4 regions of the Streptomyces sp. NPDC050743 genome follow, and region 4 is predicted to be linked to each of the others. Evidence: riboswitches for the same ligand, from Rfam matches in the RefSeq annotation. Region 4 holds a riboswitch; each other region holds the start of a gene.

What was found. Region 4 has a riboswitch for S-adenosylmethionine ahead of ACIBJF_RS14660 (amino acid ABC transporter permease). Riboswitches for the same ligand answer to the same signal wherever they lie in the genome.
Positions count from the first base shown of each region.
Region 1: linked by a shared signal. The riboswitch ahead of ACIBJF_RS22740 (aminotransferase class V-fold PLP-dependent enzyme) and the one ahead of ACIBJF_RS14660 (amino acid ABC transporter permease) in region 4 are both predicted to bind S-adenosylmethionine.
Region 2: linked by a shared signal. The riboswitch ahead of thrC (threonine synthase) and the one ahead of ACIBJF_RS14660 (amino acid ABC transporter permease) in region 4 are both predicted to bind S-adenosylmethionine.
Region 3: linked by a shared signal. The riboswitch ahead of ACIBJF_RS37705 (DUF3293 domain-containing protein) and the one ahead of ACIBJF_RS14660 (amino acid ABC transporter permease) in region 4 are both predicted to bind S-adenosylmethionine.

Region 1 covers NZ_JBITGJ010000023.1:58,562-65,552, reverse strand. Annotated here, with positions in the region: gene ACIBJF_RS22750 (rhomboid family intramembrane serine protease) at 1-129, shown strand, start outside; gene ACIBJF_RS22745 (Lrp/AsnC ligand binding domain-containing protein) at 126-407, shown strand; gene ACIBJF_RS22740 (aminotransferase class V-fold PLP-dependent enzyme) at 459-1,835, opposite strand; SAM riboswitch class IV at 1,998-2,114, opposite strand; gene trpD (anthranilate phosphoribosyltransferase) at 2,191-3,255, opposite strand; gene ACIBJF_RS22730 (cytochrome bc complex cytochrome b subunit) at 3,375-5,012, opposite strand; gene ACIBJF_RS22725 (Rieske 2Fe-2S domain-containing protein) at 5,009-6,067, opposite strand; gene ACIBJF_RS22720 (c-type cytochrome) at 6,064-6,876, opposite strand; gene ACIBJF_RS22715 (heme-copper oxidase subunit III) at 6,940-6,991, opposite strand, start outside.
Region 2 covers NZ_JBITGJ010000027.1:59,736-66,726, reverse strand. Annotated here, with positions in the region: gene otsB (trehalose-phosphatase) at 1-540, shown strand, start outside; gene ACIBJF_RS25030 (trehalose-6-phosphate synthase) at 528-2,024, opposite strand; gene ACIBJF_RS25025 (glucosyl-3-phosphoglycerate synthase) at 2,099-3,043, opposite strand; SAM riboswitch class I at 3,173-3,313, shown strand; gene thrC (threonine synthase) at 3,331-4,614, shown strand; gene ACIBJF_RS25015 (MoaD/ThiS family protein) at 4,702-4,977, shown strand; gene ACIBJF_RS25010 (cold-shock protein) at 5,409-5,615, shown strand; gene groL (chaperonin GroEL) at 5,941-6,991, shown strand, end outside.
Region 3 covers NZ_JBITGJ010000063.1:10,777-17,767, reverse strand. Annotated here, with positions in the region: gene ACIBJF_RS37710 (hypothetical protein) at 1-1,731, opposite strand, end outside; gene ACIBJF_RS37705 (DUF3293 domain-containing protein) at 2,185-2,667, opposite strand; SAM riboswitch class IV at 2,713-2,826, opposite strand; gene ACIBJF_RS37700 (hypothetical protein) at 3,124-3,627, opposite strand; gene ACIBJF_RS37695 (ADP-ribosylglycohydrolase family protein) at 4,536-6,991, shown strand, end outside.
Region 4 covers NZ_JBITGJ010000011.1:126,660-133,650, reverse strand. Annotated here, with positions in the region: gene ACIBJF_RS14685 (FAD-dependent oxidoreductase) at 1-1,090, opposite strand, end outside; gene ACIBJF_RS14680 ((2Fe-2S)-binding protein) at 1,083-1,385, opposite strand; gene ACIBJF_RS14675 (NAD(P)/FAD-dependent oxidoreductase) at 1,382-2,551, opposite strand; gene ACIBJF_RS14670 (putative leader peptide) at 2,704-2,826, shown strand; gene ACIBJF_RS14665 (glutathione S-transferase C-terminal domain-containing protein) at 2,891-3,778, shown strand; SAM riboswitch class IV at 3,857-3,968, shown strand; gene ACIBJF_RS14660 (amino acid ABC transporter permease) at 4,340-5,320, shown strand; gene ACIBJF_RS14655 (amino acid ABC transporter ATP-binding protein) at 5,317-6,108, shown strand; gene ACIBJF_RS14650 (ABC transporter substrate-binding protein) at 6,161-6,991, shown strand, end outside.

The DNA.
Region 1 (6,991 bases), on a different contig from region 4:
GGGGTGGCGTATCTGGCGCACCTCGTCGGCTTCGGTCTGGGCTTCGGCTACGCATGGGTGCGGTACAGCCGTACGACTAGAGTGAAGTGCGCCCCAGCTCCGGCACCCGAGGGAGAGAACCAGCCGTGATCACCGCGATCGTCCTGATCAAGACCAGCGTGGACCGGATCCCCGAGATCGCGGAGCAGATCGCTTCGCTGGAGTCGGTGAGCGAGGTCTTCTCCGTCACCGGCACGTACGACTTGATCGCGATGGTCCGGGTGCGGCAGCACGACGATCTCGCCGATGTCATCCCCGGCCGGATCAGCAAGATCCCCGGTGTGGAGGGCACGGACACGCATGTGGCGTTCCGGACGTACTCGCAGCACGACCTGGAGGCCGCGTTCTCGATCGGCCTGGACAACTAGGGTTCGCCCCGGTTGCCCACGCCATCCCCCGCACCCCCTCCGGGGCGCTGATCACACCGCCGGCACGCAGCGGCCGTCCTCCGTGCGGTACGTCCACTTCGCGCCCTCGGTCACGAGTTCCCGGACCGCGGTGACGAAGCGGTCGACGTGTTCGTCCGGGGTGCCGGCGCCGAAGCTCACGCGGACGGCGTTGAGGGACTTCTCGCCCGGCTGGGCCTCGGGGGCGCCGCATTCGCCCTGGGTCTGGGGGTCGGTGCCGAGGAGGGTGCGGACCAGGGGGTGGGCGCAGAAGAGGCCGTCGCGGACGCCGATGCCGTACTCGGCGGACAGGGCCGCGGCGAAGTGGGAGCTGTTCCAGCCCTCGACGACGAAGGAGAGCACGCCGACGCGGGGGGCGTCGTCGCCGAAGAGGGACAGCACCTTCACCTGGGGGACCTCCGCCAGGCCCGCGCGGACCCGGGCGATCAGGTGCCGCTCGCGCGCGACCAGGGTGTCCCAGCCGGCCTCGGTGAGCGCCTTGCAGGCCGAGGCGATGGAGTAGGCGCCGATCACGTTGGGCGACCCCGCCTCATGCCGCGCGGCGCTCTCGTGCCACTCCACGTCCACGCCGCCGTCCTGCCGCCGGGCGACCGTGCGGCTGGCCCCGCCGCCCGCCAGGTACGGCTCGGCCGCGCGCAGCCAGTCGGCGCGGCCGGCCAGGACGCCGGAGCCGAAGGGCGCGTACAGCTTGTGGCCCGAGAAGGCGACCCAATCGACGTCCAGGTCACGGACGGACACGGGGTGGTGCGGGGCCAGCTGGGCGGCGTCCAGGACGATGCGGGCGCCGTGCGCGTGGGCGGCCGCCGCCAGCTCCCGTACGGGCCACAGCTCGCCGGTGACGTTCGAGGCGCCGGTGACGCAGACCAGGGCCGGACCGCGGCCCCCTTCGACGGACACGGTGCGGTCGGTGAGGGCCCGCTCCAGGGTCGTGACGGCCTGCTGCGGGGTGCGCGGGGCGTCGAGGTAGGTGACCTGGGCGTCCTGCCAGGGCAGTAGCGCGGCGTGGTGCTCGGTCTCGAAGACGAAGACCTGGCAGCCGGCCGGGAGGGCCCGGGCCAGGAGGTTCAGGGAGTCCGTGGTGGACCGCGTGAAGATCACCTGGTCGTCGGGGCGACAGTCCAGGAACTCGGCGACCGTCCTGCGGGCGTTCTCGAACAGGTCGGTGGACAGCTGGGAGAGGTAGCCGGCGCCCCGGTGGACGCTGCCGTAGTACGGCGCGTAGGCGGCCACGTCGTCCCAGACGCGCTGCAGGGCGGGGGCGCTGGCCGCGTAGTCGAGGGCCGCGTAGGTGACCTCGCCGCCGGTGACGAGCGGCACGGTGACATCCCGGCCCAGAACGGGCAGCGGGGAGCAGACGAACTGGTCGGAGGCAGCGGTGAAGACGGACATGGGTGGACTCCCGTGAGAACGTACGCCGAAGACGACGTACGGAAAGAAGAGAAAAGGGGTGTGCGGAGGCGGGGCTCGGCGGCCCTATCGCATTCGCTTGCTCACGGAAGGCTCCCTCGACGACCAGGACCCCTGGTCCCGCGCTCTCAGCGGCGCGCGAGGGGTCCGCGCTTGCCGTAGACCTCGCTGCCTACGACCTGGTCCTCACCCGGGGCACCCCGCCACGGACGGAGGGTTGCCGGACAGCCGGCCGGGGCCGAATGGCTGTCACTCATGACCTGGTACAGGAACGTACGGGAAATGATCGTCGTCCCGCAACCCGAGTCCGGATCGCGGGACGATCCCCGGTGGAGCGCTAGGCGTTGCTCGCCGCCACCCACCGCTCCAGCGTCCGCTTCGCCGCACCCGAGTCGATCGACTCCGCCGCCATCGCCATCCCGTCCCGCAGCTGCTCGGTCAGCGGCGCGTCCGTGGGCCGCAGCGCGACGAGCGCCGCCGCCGAGTTCAGCAGCACCGCGTCCCGTACGGCCCCCGCCTCACCGTCGAGCAGGCGGCGGGCGACCTCCGCGTTGTACGACGCGTCCGCGCCGCGCAGGGCCTCCACGGGGACGAGGTCGATGCCGACGTCCCTCGGGTCGAAGGTCTGCTCGGTGACCTTGCCGTCCCGGACGACCCACACCCGCGAGGTGGCGGTCGTCGTCAACTCGTCCAGGCCGTCGTCGCCGCGGAAGACCAGGGAGGAGTTGCCGCGCTCGGCGAGGACGCCCGCCACGATCGGGGCCATCCGCAGATCCGCCACGCCGACGGCCTGGGCGCGCACCTGCGCCGGATTGGTCAGCGGACCGAGGACGTTGAAGGTCGTACGGATGCCCAACTGGCCACGGGCGGCGGCCACATGGCGCAGCGCCGGGTGGAACTTCACCGCGAAGCAGAAGGTGATCCCGGCCTCCTCGGCCACCTGCGGGACCCGCTCCAGCGGGAGGTTCAGATTGACGCCGAGCTTCTCCAGCACGTCCGACGCGCCCGACGCCGAGGACGCGGCCCGGTTGCCGTGCTTGACGACCTTCGCGCCGGCGCCGGCGACGACGATCGAGGACATCGTGGAGATGTTCACCGTCTTGGCACCGTCACCACCGGTGCCGACGATGTCGACGGTCTCCCCCGGCACCTCGATGACGTTCGCGTGGGCGTACATCGCGCGCACGAGCCCGGTGATCTCCTCCACCGTCTCGCCCTTGGCGCGCAGGGCCACGGCGAATCCCGCGATCTGCGCGTCCGTCGCCTCCCCGCGCATGATCCGGTCCATCGCCCATGCCGTGGCATCCGCGCTCTGGTCCCGGCCCTCCAGCAGGGCGTTCAGTACCTCGGGCCAGGAACGGCCCGCCGCGGTGTCGCCTCCAGCGGGGGTCACAGCGCTCATCAGCCGCTCCTGGTGTCGTGAGAAACAGTGTGATCCCAGCCTATCCACCCCCGGACACGGCGAAGGGCCCCGTCCGTAAGCCGGACGGGGCCCATCAGCGTGGCGTGGCGACGCGGGGATCAGTGGTGGCCGTGGCCGCTCGTGATCTCCTTGTACTCGTCGACGGTCGGCTTCGGGATCTGGTTGTCCTCGCCGTAGTAGGCGTTGGACAGCTTCACCCGGAACTTCTCCGAGGCCGGCACCTTGCGCTCGACACCGTTCTCGTCGACCGTCGGGCCGATCTCGGCCGGCTCGTACTGGTGGTGAGCCGTCAGGGTGTGCAGCTGCTCCTGGCTGAGCGGCTCGTGCACCTCGATGAACTCACCGTGCGGCAGCCGCTTGATGATGCCGGTCTCGCGACCGTGCAGCACCTTGTCGCGGTCGCGGCGCTGCAGGCCCAGGCAGATCCGCTTGGTGACGATGAACGCGATGATCGGTCCGACGACGAAGCCGATCCGGACGAACCAGGTGACCGCGTTGATCGACAGGTGGAAGTGGGTGGCCCACAGGTCGTTGCCACCGCCGACCAGGGTGATCATGTAGATCGTGATCCAGGCGACACCGAATGCGGTACGCGTCGGGGCGTTGCGCGGACGGTCCAGGATGTGGTGTTCGCTCTTGTCGCCGGTGATCCAGGACTCGATGAACGGGTAGACCGCGATCGCCGCCAGGACCAGCGGGAAGAGCACCAGCGGAATGAACACGCCCAGGACGAGCGTGTGACCCCAGAAGTTGACCTCCCAGCCCGGGAAGAAGCGGACCAGACCCTCGGCGAAGCCCATGTACCAGTCGGGCTGGGCGCCGGTGGACACCTGGTCCGGACGGTAGGGGCCCATGGCCCAGATCGGGTTGATCTGGGCCACCGCCGCGATGGCCGCGATGACACCGAAGACCAGGAAGAAGAAGCCTCCGGCCTTGGCCATGTACACCGGCAGCAGCGGCATGCCGACGACGTTCTTCTCGGTCTTTCCGGGACCCGCGAACTGCGTGTGCTTGTGGTAGAAGACCAGGATCAGGTGGCCCACCACCAGGCCGAGCATGATGCCCGGCAGCAGCAGGATGTGGATCGAGTAGAACCGGGCGACGAAGTCGTGACCGGGGAACTGACCGCCGAAGAGGAAGAACGACAGGTACGTGCCGACGATCGGCACGGACAGGACCGCGCCCTCCATGAAGCGGACACCGGTGCCGGAGAGCAGGTCGTCCGGGAGCGAGTAACCGGTGAAGCCGGTGAACATGCCGAGGACGAACAGCAGGAAGCCGAACAGCCAGTTGATCTCACGCGGCTTGCGGAACGCGCCGGTGAAGAACACGCGCATCATGTGCACGAACATGCCGGCGAGGAAGATCAGCGCGGCCCAGTGGTGGATCTGCCGCACGAGCAGACCACCGCGCACGTCGAAGGAGATGTGCAGGGTCGAGTTGAACGCCTCGGACATCAGCTGTCCCTGCAGCGGGACATAGCTGCCGTGGTACTCCACCTCGTTCATCGACGGGTGGAAGAACAGCGTCAGATAGACACCCGTGAGGATGATGATGATGAAGCTGTAGAGGCAGACCTCACCCAGCATGAACGACCAGTGGTCGGGGAAGATCTTGCGCATGTTGGCCTTGGCCAGGGAGTAGATCCCGAGCCGGCCGTCGGCCCAGTCGGCGACACGCTCGCCGGCCGGGGCCTTCCCGCGAGAGCGGGGCGTCTCGTTCGCTGCAGTACTCATCCGCGCTCCCAGAATGCAGGACCGACGGGCTCCTCGAAGTCGCCGAGCGCCTGGAGGTAACCCTCACTGTCCACACCGATGCGCAGCTGCGGCAGGGCGTGGCCGGCGGGGCCGAAGATCACTCGGGCACCGTCGGAGAGGTCGAAGGTGGACTGGTGGCACGGGCACAGCACGTGGTGCGTCTGCTGCTCGTACAGCGAGATCGGGCAGCCGACGTGGGTGCAGATCTTGGAGAACGCGACGATGCCCTCGTGCGACCAGTCGAGCTCGCGCTTGTCCTTGATGTTGCCGGGCTGCAGCCGGACGATCATCAGCGCGGCCTTGGCGATCTCCGTCTGGAACTCCTCATCCGTCTCCTCCAGCCCGTCGGGCTTGGCGAAGGTGAGGGAGCCGACGGCGACGTCCTCGGGGCGCAGCGGCTGGTTGGTGTTCATGTTGACCAGACGCTTGCCCTTGGCCCACAGCGTGTGACGCAGCGAGGTGCCGGGCAGCGGACCGAGGTCGCGCAGCAGCATGACGCCGGACAGCGGGAACAGGGCCAGCGCGCCGAACATCGTGTTGCGCAGCAGCTTGCGGCGGCCGAGCGCCGACTCCTTGGCGCCCTGCCGGAAGTCCGCGTGGACCTTCGCGCGGACGTCGGCCGGGGCCTCGATGGCGTGCCGCTCGTCGGCGACCTCGACGTCGGACATCAGGGTGCGGGCCCAGTGGACCGCGCCCGCGCCGATGCAGAACAGCGCCGCGCCGAGAGTCAGGCCCAGCGCGAAGTTCAGCGCGCTGAGGCGCCCGATCGGGAAGACGAAGATGCTCTTGTCGTGCGGGATCGTCACGTACGAGACGATGAAGCCGACGGTGGCCAGCATCGACACCGTGAACAGCAGGGCGACCGTGCGCTCGGACCGCTTGGCGGCCCGCTCGTCGATGTCCTGGATGCGGTGCTCGTGGGGCGGCAGCCCCGGGTCGGCGAACGGGTTCTCCTCGTCCGCGATCCCTACCGCGCCGCGCGCGTGGTCCTGCTCAGCGGGCAGGTTCTCTTCTGGAATGTCTTGGCTACTCATGACTTCTTGGCCTTTGCGGTCCGAGCGGCGACCCAGACGGCGACGGCGATCAGTGCGCCGAGACCGAAGATCCAGGCGAACAGACCCTCACTGACCGGCCCGAGGCCGCCCAGCTCCAGACCGCCGGGGTTCGTCGTCTCGCTGCTGTCGACCGCGTGCAGGTACGCGATGATGTCCTTCTTGTTCTTCGAGGACAACGTGGTGTCGGGGAAGGACGGCATGTTCTGCGGGCCGGTCTGCATGGCCTCGTAGATGTGCTTCGGGTCGACACCCTCGAGAGTCGGCGCGAACTTGCCCTTGGTCAGGGCACCGCCCTTGCCGATGAAGTTGTGGCACTGCGCGCAGTTGGTGCGGAACAGCTCGCCACCCTTGGCGATGTCCGCGCCGTCGGGGCCGTACTGGTCCTTGGTCGGCACGTTCGGGCCGGCGCCCAGCGAGGCGATGTACGCGGCGAGCTGGTCGATCTGCGTCTGGTTGTAGACGACCTTCTTGCGCGGGACCTGGGCGCCCTGCGAGGTGGCGGCCGGCATACGGCCGGTGCCGACCTGGAAGTCGACGGCCGCGGCACCCACGCCGACCAGGCTCGGCCCGTCGGAGGAGCCCTGGCCACCGGTGCCGTGGCAGCTGGCGCAGCCGACCTCGTAGAGCTTCTTGCCCTCCTGGATGGTCAAAGACTGGGCGGAATCATCGGCCTGCGCCTTGCCCGCGGGTGCGAACGCGGCGTACAGCCCCCCAGTGGCCGCCAGCGCGAGGAGTAGGACGACGACCGCCGCCAGCGGATGGCGTCGTCGTGCGGAGAGCTTTTTCACGGATTACCCCGGTGTCAGGATCTTCTGCGTCGGTGCTTCTGGATGTGCGGGAGCCGGTCCCGGCTACTTGATCAGGTAGATCGTGGCGAAAAGGCCGATCCAGACCACATCGACG
Region 2 (6,991 bases), on a different contig from region 4:
GGCGCCGAACGCTGGGACGCCGTCACCGCCACCGTCACCGCCCCGCCCCCGCACCCCGGCGTCGCGGCGGCCCGCGCCGAACTGCCGGGCGTGCTGGAGCGCGCCGGCGCCCGGCGCGGCACCTGGATCGAGGAGAAGGGCCGGGCGGTGGCGGTGCACACCCGCCGCGCCGACGACCCGCAGGCCGCGTTCGAGGCCCTGCGCGGCCCCCTCACCGACCTCGCCGCCCGCCACGGCCTGATCGTCGAACCCGGCCGCCTGGTCCTGGAGCTGCGCCCACCGGGCATGGACAAGGGCGTGGCCCTCACCGACCACGTCCGCAGGACCGGCGCCGAGTCCGTCCTCTACGCCGGCGACGACCTAGGCGACCTCCCGGCCTTCGCCGCCGTCGACGACCTCCGCGCCGAGGGCGTGCCCGGCCTCCTGGTCTGCAGCGGCAGCACGGAGGTCACCGAGCTGGCGGAACGCGCGGACATGGTGGTCGACGGCCCGGCCGGTGTCGTAGACCTACTGCGGACCCTCGCCGCTCAGCTGGACTGAAGCTCCTCCAGCGCTCGCAGCTGATCCAGGAACCACTGGGCCGGGGGAAGCGCGGTGGCCGCCGCCGCCAGCCTCTTGGTGCGGTCCGCCCGCTCCTCCGGCGGCAGGGACAGCGCCTCGTGCAGGGCCCGCGCGGTCTCCAGCACGTCGTAGGGGTTCACCACGAACGCGTTGGCGCCCAGCTCCTCGTACGCCCCGGCCTCACGCGACAGCACCAGCGCACACCCCTCGTCGGAGACGACCGGCACCTCCTTGGCGACCAGGTTCATGCCGTCCCGGATGGGGTTGACCAGCGCCACGTCGGCGAGCCGGTACGCGGCCAGGGAGCGGGCGAAGTCGTCCTTGACGTGTAGCACGACCGGCGTCCAACCGGGCGTGCCGTAGGCCGAGTTGATCTCCTCGGCCACCCGCTGCACCGCGGCCGTGTAGTCCCGGTACACGCCGAGGTCCTGCCGCGACGGATACGCGAACGCGAGATGCACCACCCGCTCCCGCCACTCGGGGTGCTCCTCCAGCAGCTGCCGGTACGCCAGCAGTCCGCGCACGATGTTCTTGGACAGCTCCGTGCGGTCGACGCGGACGACGGTCCTGCGGCCCTCGCCGATCTCCTCCCGCAGCGCCGCCATCCGCTCCTCCACGTCCGGCTGGTGCGCGCGGGCCCGCAGGAAGTCGGCGTCGGCGCCGAGGGAGTGCACGCCGATGTACGTACGACGACGTCCCTCGCGCAGGTGCTCGACGTGCCGGGCGGAGCCCGAGGGCCAGGCCACCAGGTAGCGCTCGGCGTCCAGCCCCTCCGCGCACCTCTGGAAGGCCGTCGCCCACCGCCGGGTCAGGAACGCCACCCGGTCCGCCCCGAGCATGCCCGCCATCAGCCGCTCGCGGATGTCCCCCGGGAGCAGCTCGAAGTAGTCGGGGGGCGCCCACGGGGTGTGCGAGAAATGGCCGATCCGCAGGTCGGGGCGGAGCCCGCGGAGCATCCCGGGCACCAGGCACAGGTGGTAGTCCTGCACCAGGACCGTCGCCCCCTCGGCCGCCGCCTCGGCCAGCGCCTCGGCGAACGCCCGGTTGTAGGCCTCGTACGACGCCCACTGCCGCCGGAACTCCGCGTCGAAGACCGGCTCCAGCGGGGTCTGGTACAGCATGTGGTGGACGAACCACAGTACCGAGTTGGCGATGCCGTTGTAGGCGTCGGAGTGCACGCTCGCGTCGATGTCGAGCATCCGCACCCGCTGCCCGCCGGTGTCCTCGTCCGGCAGCAGCCCGTCGCCCGCGCGCCGTACGGCCGCACGGTCCCCGTCGCCGAGCGCCGAGCACACCCACAGCGAGTCCGCGCCCGACCCGATGGCCGACAGCCCCGACACCAGCCCGCCGCCGCCCCGCTTGGCGTGCAGCGAGCCCTTCTCGTCCACCGCGTACGAAACCGGGCCGCGATTGGACGCGACCAGCACCCGAGCCTTCTCGGCAGCACCCTGCGTGGAAGCCATGGTCCTCAACCTAGCCCGGCCCGGAAACGCTCAAACGTACGGCCACGCCCGGCACGCCGCCGTATACGACCGGTTCACGCCACCTTGCGCTCGGCATATTCCGCGATTTCCACCATCGGCGGCCGTTCCTCGGTGTCCACCGAGTAGGTGCGCGGCTCGAAGCCGTCCTCGCCGCGCTCGAACTGGGTGAGGGTGGGGCGGATCAGATGGCCGCGGGCCAGCCGGAGCTGGGCCGTGCGGTAGATCGCCGCGGCCATCCGGCCCAGCGCCTGCCCGTCCTGGTGGCGGTGCTTGCGCACGCCCACGTCCACCTGGGCCAGCGCGTCGAGACCGACCAGGTGCAGGGCGTCCACCAGCATGCCCAGCTCCACGCCGTACCCGACCGGGAACGGCAGCTGCTCCAGCAGCGAGCGCCGGGCCGCGTACTCGCCGCCCAGCGGCTGCACGAATCCGGCCAGCTGCGGCCAGTGCATGTTCAGCAGCGGGCGGGCCATCAGCTCGGTGACCCGGCCGCCCTGGCCGGCGGTCCCGGCGAGCGGGCGGTCGTACATGCCCTTGACCAGGTCCACCCCTGGGTCGGTGAGCAGCGGGCCGACGATCCCGGAGACGAAGTCGGAGGAGAACTCCCTCAGGTCCGCGTCGATGAAGCAGACGATGTCGCCGCCGGTCACCAGCAGCGAGCGCCACAGCACCTCGCCCTTTCCGGGGACGGCGGGGATGCGGGGCAGGATCTCGTCCCGGTGGACGACCCGCGCGCCCGCGGCGGCGGCGACCTCCGAGGTGCGGTCGGTGGAGCCGGAGTCGACCACCACGATCTCGTCGACGAGCGGGACCCGCTCCACGAGGTCGTGCCGGATGACCGCGACGATGTCGCCGACCGTCTCCTCCTCGTTGAGCGCGGGCAGCACGACGGAGACCGACTGGCCCGTGCGCTGCTTGGCCGCCAGGATCTTGTGCAGCGGGCGATCGGTCACCGACCAGGAACGGGTGGCCAGCCAGCGCTCGACTTCTTCCAGCACAGTCAGCGGCTCCTCACGTGTCTCGCGGTTCGGACGACTATCTCAACTGTCCTGGCCTTCGGTTACAGTCTTGAACAACGTCGGTGACCATCGCATGTCGGGGTCGACCGCGCGCTCACAACTGCATACCGCTCATCCAGAGGGGCAGAGGGACACGGCCCGATGAAGCCCCGGCAACCCCCCTGAGTCGAACTCGTTCACGCGAGGCTCCCGGCCAGGGAAGGTGCCAAATCCGTCTCACGGCGAGATGCGTCGTGAGGAAGATGAGGAGAAAGGGCCTCGCCTCCATGGCTGTGCAGACAGTTGCAAGCTCCACCGATTCCACCGTCGACCTCGGTCCCGCCGCGGCCCTGAGCTGTCGCGAGTGCGGTCACCGCGTCCCCCTCGGCCCGGTGTTCGCCTGCGAGGAGTGTTTCGGCCCGCTGGAGATCGCCTACGACTTCTCCGCCTACGACACCGAAGAGCTGCGCCGCCGCATCGAGTCCGGCCCCGCGAACATCTGGCGGTACGCGCCGCTGCTGCCCGTCCCGGCCGACGTGGCCGACAAGCCGAACCTGAACCCGGGCTGGACCAAGCTCGTCAAGGCCGACAACCTCGCCGCCGAACTCGGCGTCACCGGCGGCCTGTTCGTCAAGGACGACTCCGGCAACCCGACCCACTCCTTCAAGGACCGCGTGGTCGCCCAGGCCCTGGAGGCCGCCCGCGCCTTCGGCTTCACCACCCTGTCCTGCTCCTCCACCGGCAACCTCGCCGGTGCCGTCGGCGCCGCCGCGGCCCGCGCCGGCTTCCGCTCCTGCGTGTTCATCCCGCACGACCTGGAGCAGGGCAAGGTCGTCATGGCCGCGGTCTACGGCGGCGAGCTGGTCGGCATCGAGGGCAACTACGACGACGTGAACCGCTTCTGCTCCGAGCTGATCGGCGACCCGGCCGGCGAGGGCTGGGGCTTCGTCAACGTCAACCTGCGGCCGTACTACGCGGAGGGCTCCAAGACCCTCGCGTACGAGATCTGCGAGCAGCTCGGCTGGCGGCTGCCCGACCAGATCGTGGTCCCGATCGCCTCCGGCTCCCAGCTCACGAAGATCGACAAGGGTCTGCAGGAGCTGATCAAGCTCGGTCTGGTCGAGGACAAGCCGTACAAGATCTTCGGTGCGCAGGCCGAGGGCTGCTCGCCGGTGTCCACCGCCTTCAAGGCGGGGCACGACGTCGTCCGGCCCCAGAAGCCGAACACCATCGCCAAGTCCCTCGCCATCGGCAACCCGGCCGACGGGCCGTACGTCCTGGACATCGCGCGCCGTACCGGCGGTGCCGTGGAGGACGTGACGGACGAGGAAGTCGTCGACGCCATCAAGCTGCTGGCCCGCACCGAGGGCATCTTCGCGGAGACGGCGGGCGGTGTGACCGTCGGCGTCACCCGCAAGCTGCTCAAGGACGGCGTCCTGGACCCGGCGAAGACCACGGTGGTCCTCAACACCGGCGACGGCCTGAAGACGCTGGACGCGGTGGCCGGTACCGGGCTGACCGCCACCATTCGGCCCACCCTGGAGTCCTTCCGAGACGCCGGTCTCGTCTGAGTCGTTGTTCGTCTGCGGGCCGCGGGGGCTGGTCGCGCAGTGCCCCGCGCCCCTTCCGGGCGCCCACCTTCACCGGAGGTCACAAGCATGAGCGTCACCGTCCGCATCCCCACCATCCTGCGCACCTACACCGGCGGTCAGGCCGAGGTCGCCGCCGAGGGCGCGACCCTCGCCGAGGTCATCGCCGACCTGGAGAAGAACCACACCGGCATCGCCGCGCGCGTCCTGGACGACCAGGGCAAGCTGCGCCGGTTCGTCAACGTCTACGTCAACGACGACGACGTCCGCTTCGAGCAGGGACTGGAGACGGCGACCCCCGACGGCGTCGGCGTCTCCATCATTCCGGCCGTCGCCGGCGGCTGATCGTTACCTTGGGTAACTTCAGTTACGTACTGTTCATCGAATTGCCTCCTCCGTGAGAGAAGCGGAGGAGGCAATTCTGCGTGATTGAGCGCGGTAGAGTTGGGGAACGCGCCCTCGGACCACCGGTCGGGGGCCCTGTATTCATGCCGCACGCCCGACAAGAAGTAGCCAAAGTGTGCGGGTTATATGCGGCTTTTGTGGGGGTTTCTGGAGCCCGACTTGCCCTGAAGTCAGGCGAATTCTCCGCACATTCCGGACCGTTCCCGTCCAGAATTCTCGTCCGATTGACCTGTTGCAGACGGCAGTTGGACAGATACATTCAGCCGCGGTCGACGCGTTCCGGCGCACGCCCCCGACCGATGGGGGGTGAGGTCTGACCCGGGTCCGCGAAGTGTGGATCTGTGCAAGGGCCAGTAATAGGGGAGTTAGGCATGGCTCAGGGCACCGTCAAGTGGTTCAACGCGGAGAAGGGGTACGGCTTCATCGCGGTCGACGGTGGTGCGGATGTTTTCGTCCACTACAGCGCGATCCAGATGGACGGTTACCGCACCCTGGAAGAGGGGCAGCGGGTCGACTTCGAGATCTCGCAGGGCCAGAAGGGCCCGCAGGCGGACATGGTCCGGCTGGCGACCAGCTGAAGCACGCGTCGACTGGCAGCGACGTTTTTCGTTCGTCTTCGAAGGGCTCGCACCTCGCTCGGGGTGCGGGCCCTTCGTCATGCCCGGGTCCCCGTGTCCGCGGGCGGCTGACGGGGGCGCCGTACGCCGTAGGCGCTTGCACTCGACCATGCCGAGTGCTAATCATTGGCGTTAGCACTCTGAAGGTGAGAGTGACAGTGAAGGACCGGGTCGGTGAGGCCCGCAGGCCGGGTGGGGCAAGGAACCACAAGGCCGGCGAGCCGTCCGTCGCGGGCGCGGGCGCGGTCCGAAGGAATCACCCCCAGTCCTGGAGGGACCACTTCACATGGCCAAGATCATCGCGTTCGACGAGGAGGCGCGGCGCGGCCTCGAGCGCGGCATGAACCAGCTCGCGGACGCCGTGAAGGTGACGCTCGGCCCCAAGGGCCGCAACGTCGTCCTCGAGAAGAAGTGGGGCGCCCCCACGATCACCAACGATGGTGTCTCCATCGCCAAGGAGATCGAGCTCGAGGACCCGTACGAGAAGATCGGCGCCGAGCTGGTCAAGGAAGTCGCCAAGAAGACGGACGACGTCGCCGGTGACGGTACGACCACCGCGACCGTGCTCGCCCAGGCCCTGGTCAAGGAAGGCCTGCGCAACGTCGCCGCCGGCGCCAACCCGATGGCCCTGAAGCGCGGTATCGAGAAGGCTGTCGAGGCCGTCTCCGCCGCCCTGCTGGAGCAGGCGAAGGACGTCGAGACCAAGGAGCAGATCGCCTCCACCGCGTCCATCTCCGCCGCCGACACCCAGATCGGCGAGCTGATCGCCGAGGCCATGGACAAGGTCGGCAAGGAAGGCGTCATCACCGTCGAGGAGAGCAACACCTTCGGTCTGGAGCTGGAGCTCACCGAGGGCATGCGCTTCGACAAGGGCTACATCTCCGCCTACTTCGCGACGGACATGGAGCGCATGGAGGCGTCGCTCGAGGACCCGTACATCCTCATCGCCAACTCCAAGATCAGCTCCGTCAAGGACCTGCTCCCGCTCCTGGAGAAGGTCATGCAGTCGGGCAAGCCGCTGCTGATCATCGCCGAGGACGTCGAGGGCGAGGCCCTGTCGACCCTGGTCGTCAACAAGATCCGCGGCACCTTCAAGTCCGTCGCCGTCAAGGCCCCGGGCTTCGGTGACCGCCGCAAGGCCATGCTCGGCGACATCGCCATCCTCACGGGCGGCGAGGTCATCTCCGAGGAGGTCGGCCTCAAGCTGGAGAACGCGACCCTGGACCTCCTGGGCCGCGCCCGCAAGGTCGTCATCACCAAGGACGAGACCACCATCGTCGACGGTGCCGGCTCCTCCGAGCAGGTCAACGGCCGCGTCAACCAGATCCGCGCCGAGA
Region 3 (6,991 bases), on a different contig from region 4:
GGAGGCGTACATCTGCTCGACAGCGAAGTCAACCAGGTCTTGGCTCGACAGTGTGAGGTCCGTGTTCCAGTTCTCCTCTGAGAAGTCCTCCCAGTAGGCGTTGAGGCCCGGCCGTATCTCTCCGATGCACTGGCTTCCCGGGCCGCTGGAGATGCCGCCGCCATCGAAGTCGTAGGACACCGTGAGGAAGTCACGGTTCAGCTGGATCTCCTCGTCGTCCACAGGGATGACCACCCAGTCGCCGTCGACCGTGGCGGCAAGGTGCGGCGTGCTGTTGATGTCGAGGCGCAGTGGTGCCAGGTCGTCGTGTCGGCGGATGAAGTCCTTGTTCGCGAACTCGTAGTCGTCCCAGTCCTCTCCGTACAGATCTTCCCAGGTGTTCCTCCCAGGGCTGGAGGTGAAGCGGATGGCGTCGGCCACGGCGTGCGGGGCGGAGGTCGAGATGTCCACGGCGGCGGTGGGCGGGAAGGTGAGCAGGTCCGGGACCGCGGCGAGGGCGAGGGCGAGCGGGTCGCTCCCCGGCTCGAAGGTACCCAGCACCGTCACCGCGTCCTGAGCCGCACCCTGGTCCTTCAGCAGTTGAAGGACCCCGTCACGCACACACAGCGCAAACTCCGCCTCCTCGCCCTCGATGGGTGACACACAGACCGTCAGGAGTGACTCGAGCGGCATGGTGGAGACGGCGTGCCGCCAGCCCTTCCCGAACAGGGCGGGTCCGTCGTAAATAGCCACGAGCCGGTATGCGTCGTCGTCCTGCCCCACGGTCTGCGGCGGTTGCACGGGGAGGATCCCTGGCTGGGGACCGCCGTAGTGCCGGATGATCAGTTCGCGGGGGTCCGGTCCAGCACCCGCGTAGAAGGCGAGGGCGTGTCCTCGGACGAGCAACTGGTCGTTCCAGCGCAGTTCCGCGGGATCCCTGTCGTACAGGGATGCCAGAAGGAACTGCCGCGCCCGGCGGGCGTTGAGGCGCTGTGCGGGGGGCCAGGACACGTCCGTGTCCGCGTACAGCAGAGGGAGGGCATCCCCTTCGCCGTTCCCATCGGCTGGCTGCGAGGCTTGCGCGCCCTCGCCCTCGAAGCCGTCGTCCGACTCATCGAGAACGCCCTGCGGCTGATCAAGTGTGGCCTGCACCGGGCGGGGATTGGGGAACACCGACGCCAGCGATGCCGATTTGAAGCGGGCGCTGAAGAGCTTGGTGCTGGGCCGCTCGAAGCGGTCCACGGGGCGGGCCAGCAGGCGGCCGCCTGCCGTCCGGTAGAAGGCGACGTTGACCTCCTTCTCCAGCCATTCGTCGAGTTCGTAGGTCGAGCCCAGGTCCCCGTCCGGGGTGATCTCGGCCGTTTCGAACAGGGCCTGGGCCTCGGTCCAATCGACCGACTTCAGGCCCTCGACGGCCGCGGCCGCCGCGTTGAGCCGCTCATCCTGTTCCTCGAAGACCCGGTCGGGGATGACGACGCCGACGAGGTAGCAGCCGTTGCCGACGACTCGCCAGGTGGAGGTGAGTTCGTAGGAGGCGCCCAGGAGCATGTCCTCGGCGGCGTCACAGATAAGGGCGTCGAGCTCTGAGTCCTCCCCCGGACCAATGCCGGAAGGCAGATCCGGGATGGGGAGCACCTCCACAGTGTCAGCGTTGCAGGGCTGCTCCGAGATCACCGCGATCGAGTAGGTACCGGAGTTCCATTCGCGCTCGACGCGGGCGTAGGGCGAGCTGATGGCGTCTTCGAGGTCCACGGGGTCTTCTTCCCTTTCGGGCGTCGTCTGGCGGAGCGGACCGGTGCGGACGGCGCTCCTCGTCCGCACCCGCAGATAGGGCAGGACACGCTTGCGCACCGGATCGGACGAGGCAGGCCTTCCACGCGGCCAGCGGCCCCCGCAGTCGGGGCAGGCGTACAGCGACGGCTCCGGATGCACCTCGTGGACGATGACGTGCAGGGCCCGGTTCGTCACCGGGCCGCGACCGGCCTCATGCTCGGCGCCGGCATCCGGCGGAGGTTCGGTCTGGAGTGATGCGGCGCAGTGCGGGCATCGCGGGCGTGGGGCCACGGCGGCACTCCTCGGGCTGGTACGGAGACCTCTCGGCAGACCCCGTGGAGGTCTGTGCTTGCCGCCGAAGGGCGCCGAGGTGGTCGGATCTGGCTCTGAGGGGCACGGCAACCCGAACGGTCAGAGTCGGGGCCGGCGGGGTCAGTCCTGCGGGGACCGCCTGGTTGCCTGCCAGCCGCGTGTTGGTGCTTCCTCAGCTCCGGAGCAGGAAAGCAGCCTCCATGTCGTTGCCGACCAGGCGAATACCGCATCCTGGCCGAACTGCTGGCCCAGTACGCATGCTTCGTGGTCGCTTATGCCAACAATCGCTGCGCTGTCCTCGGTGTATCGGCCGTCCGCGTCACCGCCGACAGCAGGCCAGAACGGAAGTCCTCGTCGGCGCAGCAGGCCGAGCAGCTCTTGGTGGGCGCGGTCGTTGTCCTGCCGGGATACGGAGCCGCCACCAGGGTTGTGAGCCGTAACAATGTGGATGGTAGCGACGTGCGGGGCAGGAAACGGGCCGACCGCTACTCCGGGCGCTGCCGGTGCTACTCGGACCGTTCCTTCGGGCAGCTCGATATCCACCACGGCCCGCTGGTAGAGGGTCCACTGCGGCGTTCTGAGGGTCGGTGTGTCAGCGGGCATGAGGGCCTCCGTCCGAGAGGGACCCCCTTACCCGCCGGGCAGGGAGATCCGCGCTTACCCCCACGACCGTGGGGGCCTGGTCTTCCCTGGAAAGCACCTTGCGCGGTATGCGAGGTTGCCAGCCGACGCTCGTCCAGGGGCGCAATCGGCTTCATGACCAAGACGGATACTGACACGAGACCCGGCACGAAGTCCACCACTGGATCACCTCGCCACCTTCACCGAAGCTCCACAACCGCACCGTGCCGTCGTCGCCCGCGTTGGCCCACAGCGGGAAATCAGCGCCACGCGTGCCTGCTCGTCGGGGTGTGCCAGGATCACGCGTAGGCGTGCGGCATCCGGCGGCAACTCGTTCACGCGCGTTCGATTCAAGTACCACTGCGGCCCTCGGTCGCCCCGACCCTGCGCGTGCCGCCGAAAAGTTGGCGGGGGCCTCGACCTCGTCGACTGGTGGCTTCAGCAGGCAGGGCCGACAGCCATCTGGACCTTCTTCAATCGCGCGGCCGGGACCGCGTCGACGTTGTAGCCGGGGTTATCGCTCGCCCACGCGGCTTCGGTGCAGTCGCCGGCCTCGGTCGGTGACGTGCGCTGCAGCCACTGGAAGGTCGTCGAGCAGTCCACCTGGCTGTAGTTGCCCAGGGCCTGCGCGTTGGCTGGCACCCCAACCGATTTCGTCCAGACGAGGACGTCTCGGGTGGGCGGGCAGCTCTTCGCCGACCCTGACGGCTTCGGCTTGCCTGTGCGAGGTCCGCTAGGCGTGGCCTTCGCCTTAGAGCCGTGGTTCTTAACGGGCGGCCGGGAGGAGGTGTGCGCAGGTATCGCTTTGGCGTCTTCGGTGCTGCCGCCCCCCCAAGCGGCGGTCAGCAGGATGGCGGCGATGGGCAGAATGAAGCGACGCACGAAGCCCCCCGGCAGTGCAGCAGTTTCGTGCAGCCACAGTGGCAGCTGTGTACGGAGCACGGGCTGTTGTTGCCGGACCGTGACGATACGCCTGGTCGGCCGCGAGCTATTGACCCCGAGCCGCTGGCAAACCCCGCGATCAGGTAGAGCGCATCGACGAGTGCCAGGCGGACTTCTGGCCCCACACTCACCCGACTGCTCCAGCTCTCGGGCATGGACGCGCGATGGGTCCGCCCGCCCGGGAACCATGACCTGAAATCCGGGCAGGTCGCAATGGAGATTCACCGCGCGGAGCAGCTGCGGTGTGTCCTTCTGCCGGCGGGCTCACGATAACCCCGGCCGGGACGTTGCAGATGCGCCGCTCGGCACTCGACCCCAACCTGGTCGAGTGCCGAGCGGCCGGGTTCGTGGGCCGCAGGTATCAGACACCTGCTCGCCGCACGACAAACCGGCCAGCCGTGGCCGCACTACCGCAACGAGCACGAGATCTGGGTCTAACCGACCCAGTTCGAGGGGCACGTCGAGCAGACGGAGTGCGTGCTCAGAATGGTCAACTGAAGTGCACCCGTCCTCCCGCGGGAGGTCGCCGTCCCCGAGCCAAACGCTGCGGCCCCTATCGCGATGCCTTCGGCCCGTGCACCGGCCGCTGCCTCTTCGGAGACATGGCCACGAGGTCGGCGAGGGCGGCTGCCCATCGGTCGACGTGGCATCCCTCGCCGTTTGACTGGGCGCGTTCGCCGCACGAGTACTGCTGTGAACCCTTTGCTGCCTGTCCTGACAACCACTCACTATCGTCTCCTTGACGATAACTGAGGTGCCGTGTCAATCTGGCGCAGCATCAAGCCGTTGATGAACCGACTTCTTCAGCCTGCGAGTTGCGGCTGCGCCACCCCAACTGCGCCTGGGATCGCTGCCCGCCCGCCCCCTGCTCGGCACAAACGTGCGCCACCACACCACATGGAGGCTCCATGGTCCACGCCCGTAAACCCCAGCCCCACTTGGACTCCCTGGTCACCGACCGGGCCGCGGGCGTACTGCTCGGGGCAGCCGTGGGCGACGCGTTGGGCGTGCCCTACGAGTTCGCGACAAGGCTGCGCGAGGACCAGCAACCGCAGATGATCGGCGGTGGCCTGGGTCCGTACGAGCCCGGCGAGTACTCCGACGACACCCAGATGCAGTTGTGCATCGCCGACGTCGCGGCCACCGGGGCGGACCTGCGCACCCCCGAGGCCCTCGACCAGATCGCCGCCAACTTCCAGCAATGGCTGAGCGGCGGCGCCACCGACGTCGGCTCGCAGACCCGCACCGTCCTGGACGCCGCCCGCCGGGCTGGCGGAGCGCCGGGCGCGGCGCTGTCGGAGGCCGCACGAGGCTTCACCGCCGGCAACGATCGCGCCGCCGGGAACGGCTCGCTGATGCGCACCGGGATCGTCGCTCTCGCTCACCTGGGCGACGCCGCGGAGATGGCCGAGGCCGCCACCGCCGTCAGCGCGCTCACCCACCCCGATCCCGACTGCGCCGACGCCTGCGTGCTGTGGTGCTCCGGTATCCGTACCGCGGTTCTCAAGGGCACGTTCGACGGCGTCCGCGCGGGCCTGGACCTGCTCCCCGAGGAGCGCCGGGGCGTGTGGGCGCGGCGCCTGGACGAGGCGGAGGCCCACCCGCCGCACCACTTCGGCAACAACGGCTGGGTGGTCCACGCCCTCCAGGCCGCCTGGTCGGCGATCACCCACACCGCCGTCCCCGAATTGCTGCCCGCCAAGGGCAGCTTCCCCACCCAGCACTTTCACCTCGCCCTGGAGGCGGCGGTGCGCGCCGGGACGGACACCGACACCGTCGCGGCGATCGCCGGCGCCCTGCTCGGCGCACGCTGGGGCTGCTCCGGCATCCCGCTTCAGTGGCAGCAGGCCGTCCACGGCTGGCCCGGCCACAGACAGGCCGACCTGGTCCGACTGGCAGTGCTCGCCGCCCGCGGCGGGAGCAACGACGACGCAGGCTGGCCCTTGGCGCAGCGCATGCCGATCCCGTCACAGTCCAGCCGGGCCTTCGCCATACACCACCCGCACGACCCTGGAGTGGTACTGGGCAACTTGGCCCTGACACAGCGGGCCGAGCCGGTCCCCGTCGATGCCGTGGTATCGCTGTGCCGGGTCGGGACGGACCCGATCCTCCCCGGCAGCGACATCGAGCATGTCCGCGTCTGGCTAGTGGACAGCCAGGGACACAACGCCAACCTCCACTACGTCATGGACCAGGCAGCCCGCCAGGTACTGCGGCTCCGCCACGCCGGCAAGCGGGTCCTACTGCACTGCGCGGCCGGGCAGAGCCGCACCCCGGCCGTCGCAGCCCTCTACAGCCACCTGGCCACCGGAACCGACGCCGAGACCGCCCTGAACGACCTGCGCCGGGTGCTGACCGGCGGCTGGCATCTCGACAAGCACCCAGAGATGCAGGACGCCGTGCACGCGTTGGCCACCCCGGCGGCCAGCGATGGCACCTCTCCCGTAAGCCGGCCGCGAGAGGTCGAGGAAGTACGGCAGGAGCGCGACGCGGAGCCGGAGCGGCAGATTGAGTTCTTGAAGCAGAAGTGGACATCCTCGCGGGTGCGCGGGTTGCTGCTTGGGCTGGCGGTGGGCGACACGCTGGGTGCGGCCCAGGGCAAGCTGCCAGCCGAGGGTACGTTGCGGGCCGGGGTAAGCACTCAGCTGGCCTGCTTCACCGCCGAGGGCACGATCCGCGCTTGCGTGCGCGGTGACCACAGGGGCCTGTGCCATCCCCCGTCGGTGGTGTCGCATGCCTACTGCCGGTGGGCCGCCCTGCAGGGCATAGAGGTGGAGCGGATGCGGAGCCGCTGGGTCACGGCTGGTGACGAGGAGTGGCCCGACGGCTGGCTCGCCCAGGTCCCCGTGCTGGCACACCGGCGGGGTTCGGCACCGGCGACCGTGGCCGCCCTGTCCAAGATCGAGCAGGGCACCATGGAGAAGCCGACGACGACCAGCCGCGGCTGCCATGCGCTCACCCGTGCCCTCCCCGTCGCCGTGGCCGTTGCGGGGCACGACCCGGAGTACTGGGTTCGGCAGGCTCGCGAGATCGCCGCCCTCACCCACGGCGACCCGGCCGCCCAGTCCGCCGCGGCCCACGCGACCGTGCTGCTCAGCCACTGCCTGACCAGCACTCCCGAAGTGCAGGAGTCCCTGTTCGTCGCGCAGTCACAGGTGCGCCAAGCCCTGATGGACGCCATCCACGCGCTTCCTGATATCGACCCCGACCTGTCCAGCAGGGAACGCGTACAGCTCATCAAGGCACTTGAGCAGGCCGACAAGCATCCTGCCGACCCGAAACGCCTCGCCCACCTCGCCCCGGACGCCACCGCGCCCTCGGCGCTGTTCGGTGGCCTGTATGTCGCCGCCTCCTTCCCAGAGCG
Region 4 (6,991 bases):
CGAAGAAGGCCCGCTGCCGGGTCCTGGTCCGGGCGGCCGCCGCCCAGGAGCGCGGGTCGGGTGCGGTGCCGCGCAGACGGGCGGCGATCGAGCGGCCCGCGATGTGTCCCTCGGCGAGCGCGAGGGCCGCGCCGCCGATCCCGGTGGCCTCCCCGGCGGCCCAGATGCCGGGCACGTCGGTGCGCTGCTCGTCGTCGACCCGTACGTCCGTGCCGGTCAGGGTGCAGCCGAGGGTCTCGGCGAGGTCGGTGTGCGGCAGCATGCCGTGCCCGACGGCGAGGGTGTCACAGGGGATGCGGCGCGCACTGCCGGGCCTGATCCGGCCGTCCCTGTCCAGCGCGGCGACGGTGACCGCCTCCAGTCGGTCGGTGCCGTGCGCCTCCAGCACGGTGTGCCGGGGCAGCGCGCGCACCTTGTGCCGCAGCAGCCGCGCCGCGTACCAGGCGCCTTCGGCGAGCTTGCCGGGCTCCGCCACGAGGGCCGGGGTGCGGCGCAGTACGGCGCCGGGGCCGGCGGACTCGACCAGCGCGGCCACCCGCGCCCCGGCCGCGGCGAGCCCCGTGGTCACCGGAAGCAGCAGCGGTCCGGTGCCGGCGACCACGACCGTGCGGCCGGGCAGCACCAGTCCGCCCTTGAGCATGGCCTGCGCGCCGCCCGCCGTGACGACACCGGGAAGCGTCCAGCCCGGGAAGGGCAGCACGCGCTCGTACCCGCCGGTGGCGAGCAGGACGGCGTCGGCGCGGACGGAGACCCCTTCCTCCTGCGCGGGGCCGCGCAGGGCGTGCACGGTGAAGCTGTCGGACCCCCGCTCCACACACCAGACATGGTGGTCCGTCAGGTGGGTGACGAGTCCGGCGTCGATGTGCCGGTCGATGCCGTCCCGCAGGCGCTGCCAGGTGCGCCACTGGTGGTGCAGGGCCTCGGGGCGGCGGGCGCCGAGGGCCCGGGCGGGCTGCCGGTAGAACTGGCCGCCCGCCTGCTCGGCCGCGTCGACGAGGGTGACCCGTACGCCCCGGGCGGCCGCCGCCACTGCCCCGGCGAGCCCCGCCGGGCCGGCCCCGACGACGGCGAGATGCGCTCGCTCAGTCATCGTCCCGTCCCGTCCCCTCCTGTGTGCGGATCACATCGCCCGGCCCCACCGGCACCAGGCAAGCCCGTTGGTTCGCCCGGCCGTTGACGGTGACCAGGCAGTCGAAGCACACCCCGATCCCGCAGAACACCCCGCGGGGCCGGCCGGCCCCGCGGGTGCTGCGCCAGGAGGTCACCCCCGCCGCCCACAGCGCCGCCGCGACCGTCTGCCCGGGCAGGGCCGCGAGGGGCCGCCCGTCGAAGGTGACGGTGAAGGCCTCGCCGGGGTGGGCCCGGGCCAGCTCCAGGGGATTCACGGCGTGTCGCCTCCGTCGGTGTCGTACCCCTCGAACCGCTCCGGCCGGAACGGCGTGAGGTCCAGTTCCGGGGTCTTCCCGGTGAGCGTCTGCGCGATCAACTGCCCGGTGCCGGTGGCGAGTCCGATGCCGGCGCCCTCGTGTCCGCAGGCGTGGAACAGCCCCGGCGCGCGGGGGTCGGGGCCGATCGCCGGGAGGTGGTCGGGCAGGTACGGCCGGAAGCCCGCGTACGTCCGCAGCGCGCGCACCCGCTCCAGGAAGGGGAACAGTCCGATCGCGCCGGCCGCGAGCGCCCGTACGGCGGGAAGCGACAGCGAGGGGTCGAAGCCGACGCGCTCCCGGCTCGCGCCGATCAGCACCGGACCGGCGGCCGTGCCCTCCACCACCGGCGAGGTGCGCAGGGCGGCCGAGTCGCTGGCGACGTCGGCCACATAGTCGGCGGCGTACACCTTGTGCCGCACCATCCGCGGCAGTGGCTCGGTGACCAGGACGAAGCCGCGCCTCGGGAGCACCGGCAGCCGGACGCCGGCGAGCGCCGCGAGGTCGCCGCCCCAGGTGCCGGCCGCGTTCACCACGGCCGGTGCGTGCAGGTCGCCCTGGTCGGTGCGGACGCCGGCCACCGTGCCGTCGGCCGTGCGCAGCACCCCGGTCACCGTCCGGCCCGTGTGCAGGCGGGCGCCGGAGGCGCGGAGCAGGTGGGCGGCGGCGAGGGCGGGCATGACCTGGGCGTCCTGCGGATAGTGCACCCCGCCCGCCAGGCCGGGAGCCAAGTGGGGTTCCAGAGAGGGCAGTCGGTCCGCGGTCACCGGGTCGGCCACGACTCCCGCGGAGCGCTGGCCGGCCGCGAACGCGTGCAGCGCGGCGAGGGTCTCGGGACTGGAGGCGACCACGAGGCCGCCCTTGGGCTCGTACTCGACCGCCGCTCCCAGCTCGTCGCCCAGCCGTGCCCACAACCGGGCGGACAGCAGGGCGAGTTGGAGCTCGGGTCCGGGTTCCTTGTCGGAGACGAGCAGGTTGCCCTCGCCGGCGCCGGTGGTGCCGCCGGCCACCGGGCCCCGGTCCACCACCCGCACGTCGAGCCCGGCCCGCGCGGCGTACAGGGCGCAGGCCGCGCCGACCATGCCGGCTCCGACCACCACGACATCGCAGGTCAGTCCCTTTGCCACGACAGTACTATGTCACATGGCGCAGATTCTGAGGAGACCTCCGGCGCTCTCGGCCGGCCACAGGCATGTCCTAGGCGTGGACGCCCCCTTGACGGCGTCGGACGCCGGATCGACACTCCGGAGTGGGAATCCTAGTGAACAGGTAGGGAATCATGACGCGCCTCGACACGGTCACCGGCCTCGCGGGCCGTACGCCGTTGCGCGCACCCCTGCTCACCTCCCGCCGGCACATCGACCTGCTGCGCGTCTGCAGCGCGATCAGCGTCCACCGCTGAGCCGGGCGCCGCGCGCCCCTCGGCCGACGCCGCACCTCCGCACGCCCACCACCCGGGGAGACGCATGTCCACCACTCCGCTCGCCACCCTCCCGCCCGCCCACCGCACCACCCCCGTCTTCCGGGGCCGGATCGGCCGGGACGCGCGCAGCGGCCACTACGCCGTGCCGCACCGCTACCGGCTCCATCTGTCGACCGCCTGCCCCGACGGGCTGCGCCTCGCCGTCGGCCACCACCTCCTCGGCCTGGACGGCAGTTGTCCGGTCACGGTCCTGCCCGCCGTACCGGACTGTCCCGGCGGCGGCCACTCCGCGCTGCGCCCGCTGTACGAGGCGAGCGCCCACCGGTACACCGGCCCGGCCCTCGCACCCGTGCTCAGCGACGACTGGTCCGGACGCATCGTCAGCACCCACGCCCGCGACATCCTGCGCGACCTCGACCGCTTCCCGCACGAGGGCCGCGCCGCTCTGTACCCGTGCGGCCTGGAGTCGGTGATCGAGGCCGTCGAACGGATGTGTGCCGAGGGCATCGAGGAGGCCGCGCAGCGCGCCGGGCAGGCCGGCATCGACCCCGCCGGGCGGGCCGCCGCCCTGGACGTGCTCCTGGACACCCTGGGCCGGCTGGACAACCGGCTGGCCGCGGAGGAGTACCTGGTCGACGGCCGGCTCACTGCGGCCGACGTCGAACTGTGGGTCACGCTGGTGCAGTTGGACACCGTCCACCGCTGTCACCTCGACGCCTCCGCCGTCCACCGCATCGCCGGCCACCGCGCCCTGTGGGCCTACGCCGGCCGCCTGGCCGCCCATCCCGCCTTCGGCCGCCCTCTCGACCTCGACGGCATCTCCCGCCGCCACCACGGCCGTTGCCAGGGCCTGGAAGCCGCCGGAGCGGCCGTCCAGATCCTGGACTGGGCGCGCCACGCCGCGGCTGCCCAGGACGCTTCCCGCAGGTGAGCAACGGTCGGGCGGCGTCCACCACGCGGACGGCCGTTGACATTCGAACGGCCAACTGCCTTACTTACGGCTCAGAACGGTCATGAGCGTCAGCGCCAAGCCCTGGCTCGCTGACCGGCAACCCTCGCACCGCGGTGGGGTGCCCCAGGTGACGACCGGACCGGAATGACGTTTTCGGTAAGCGCGAGGGCCCCGCGGGGCCGGAACAGTGACAGGTGACGCCATGTACGCAGCTCCCAGGACGGCCGCGAGCCGCCCCCAGGGCTGCGTACGGTCGTGCGGCGGGCTCCTCGTCGCCGACCGCGCCGTCGATCTGCTCCGCGTCAACAGCGCACTGTGTACCGCACCGGGCTCTGCCCGCTGCCAGGGCTGACGACCCTTTCCAGCCCTCCCTTCTCCAGCCCTCGCGTTCCTGACGCACACCGCCGCCGTGGTGTGCCGTCGCGCCCGCCCAGCCCCCGGTTCCCGTGCGCCGCCGTGCCCCGCCTCGTGCCGTAGTGCCGTAGCGGTCCCGCAGCCGCGCGCCGCGAGCCGGGGTGTCCGACTCCGCCGGAGCCCGCCATGAGTGAACCCCCAGGCGCCGCCGTCTCCCTCGCCGAGGCGCCGCCAGCCGACACCCCGACAACGCCCCCGAAGGCACAGCGAGTTCAGCCGTTGCGCCGGCCCGGACGGTGGATCGCCACCGCCGTCGTCCTCGTGCTCGTCGCGCAGTTCCTGCACGGGCTGGCCACGAACCCGTTCTACCAGTGGGACCGCTTCCGCTACTGGTTCCTGCGCCCCACCGTCCTCGACGGACTCCTCGTGACCCTGGAAGTCGCCGCGCTCAGCGCCGTCTTCGGACTCCTGGGCGGCGTCCTGCTGGCCCTCGGCCGGCAGTCCGGCAGCCCGGTACTGCGCGCCGCGAGCTGGACCTACACCTGGCTGTTCCGCTCGGTGCCGCTGATCGTCGTCCTGATCTTCCTCTACAACTTCAGCGCCCTTTACAAGACGCTGAGCCTCGGTATCCCCTTCGGCCCCGCCTTCGTCAGCTTCGACGAGTCCAGGCTCGCCACCGACATGACGGTCGCCGTGGTGGGGCTCAGCCTCAACGAGGCGGCATACGCGGCCGAGGTCGTACGCGGCGGCATCCTCTCCGTCGACCAGGGCCAGCACGAGGCGGCCGCCGCACTCGGCCTGCCCAAGGGCTACCAGTTCACCCGGATCGTCTTCCCGCAGGCCCTCAGGTCCATCACACCGAACTACGTCAACCAGCTCATCGGCCTCATCAAGAGCACCTCGCTGGTGTTCTACGTCTCGCTGCTCGACCTCTTCGGCTCCGTGCAGACCATGGGCAGCACCTACCCCGGCGACATCGTGCCCCTGCTGCTGGTCGCCACCGTCTGGTACCTGATCCTCACCAGCGCCGTGTCCGTCGTCCAGTTCTACGTCGAGCGGTACTTCGCGCGGGGCGCCACCCGCACCCTGCCGCCGACCCCGCTGCAGAAGGCGCGCGCGGGCCTCGCCGAGTTCCGGGCCCGGCTGCGCAGGGAGGCCGCCGTATGACCGCCACCGACAGCCTCGAGACCACCCCGGCCGCACTGGAGGTCCACGGCGTCCACAAGTGGTACGGCACCCATCGCGTGCTCGACGGCATCGACCTGACCGTGCGCCCCGGCGAGGTCACCGTCGTCATCGGCCCTTCCGGCTCCGGCAAGTCCACCCTGCTGCGGGTCATCAACCACCTGGAGAAACCCGAGGTCGGCCACGTCAGCGTCGGAGGCGAGCCGATCGGCGTCCAACGCGGCAGCGGCGGCCGGCTCAAGGAGCTCAGCGAGCGCGCCATCCTGGCCCAGCGCAGCCGCATCGGCTTCGTCTTCCAGAACTTCCATCTCTTCCCGCACCTGACCGCACTCGACAACGTCGCCGCCGCGCCCGTCGCCACCGGCAAGCTGACCAAGCCCGAAGCGCTGGACCTGGCCCGCGACCTGCTCACCCGGGTCGGCCTCGGCGACCGCACCGGCGCCTACCCGCGCCAACTCTCCGGCGGACAGCAGCAGCGCGTCGCCATCGCCCGCGCCCTCGCGCTGCGGCCCGGCATCATCCTGTTCGACGAGCCGACCTCCGCGCTCGATCCCGAGACGGTCGGCGAGGTGCTCTCCGTCATCAAGGACCTCACCACCAGCGGCACCACCCTGGTCATCGTCACCCACGAGATCGGCTTCGCCCGCGAGGTCGCCGACCGGATCGTCTTCATCGACGGCGGCCGGATCGTCGAACAGGGACCGCCCCAGGAGGTCCTGGACAGGCCCCGGCACGAGCGGACCCGGGACTTCCTCGGCAAGGTCCTCTGACCCCGTACCCACCGCAGTTCCCGAACGACACTTCCGAACGACAAGGACAGCCATGCGCAGCCACCTTTCCCGACGCGGCCTGATACGCGGCATCACCGCGGCGACCGCCGTCGCCACCCTCGCCACCGGGCTCGCCGCCTGCGGGGGTGACAGCGACGCCGCGACCACCACCGACGCCGCCGGCAGCGTGACCGTCGGCCGGCTCTCCAACGGTGCCGCCAAGCAGACCACGCTGAAGGTTTCCGAGATCAAGTCCATCAGCGCGCAACTGCCCGCCTCCGTGCGCAGGAGTGGCAAGCTCACCATCGGCGTGGGCGCCCTGCCGGCCGGCTTCGCGCCACTGGCGTACGTCGGCAGCGACCAGAAGACCCTCACCGGCGCCGAACCCGACTTCGGCCGGCTGGTCGCCGCCGTGCTCGGACTGAAGCCCGAGATCCGCAACTTCACCTGGGAGAACCTCTTCGTCGGCATCGACAGCGGCAAGGTCGACGTCGCCTTCTCGAACGTCACCGACACCGAGGAGCGCAAGAAGAAGTACGAGTTCGCCTCCTACCGGCAGGACAACCTCGGCTTCGAGGTGCGCAAGTCCAGCACGTGGAACTTCGACGGCGACTACGAGAAGCTCGCCGGGCTGACCGTCTCCGTCGGCTCCGGGACCAACCAGGAGAAGATCCTCCTGGAGTGGAAGAAGAAGCTCCAGAGCGAGGGCAAGGACCTCACCGTCAAGTACTACCCCGACCGCAATGGCACCTACCTGGCCCTGGACAGCGGCAAGATCGACGCCTTCTTCGGGCCCAACCCGGGCATCGCCTACAACATCGCGAAGACCGCGGGCACCCCGAAGGCGACCCGCAGCGCGGGCACCTTCTCCGGCGCGGGCGCC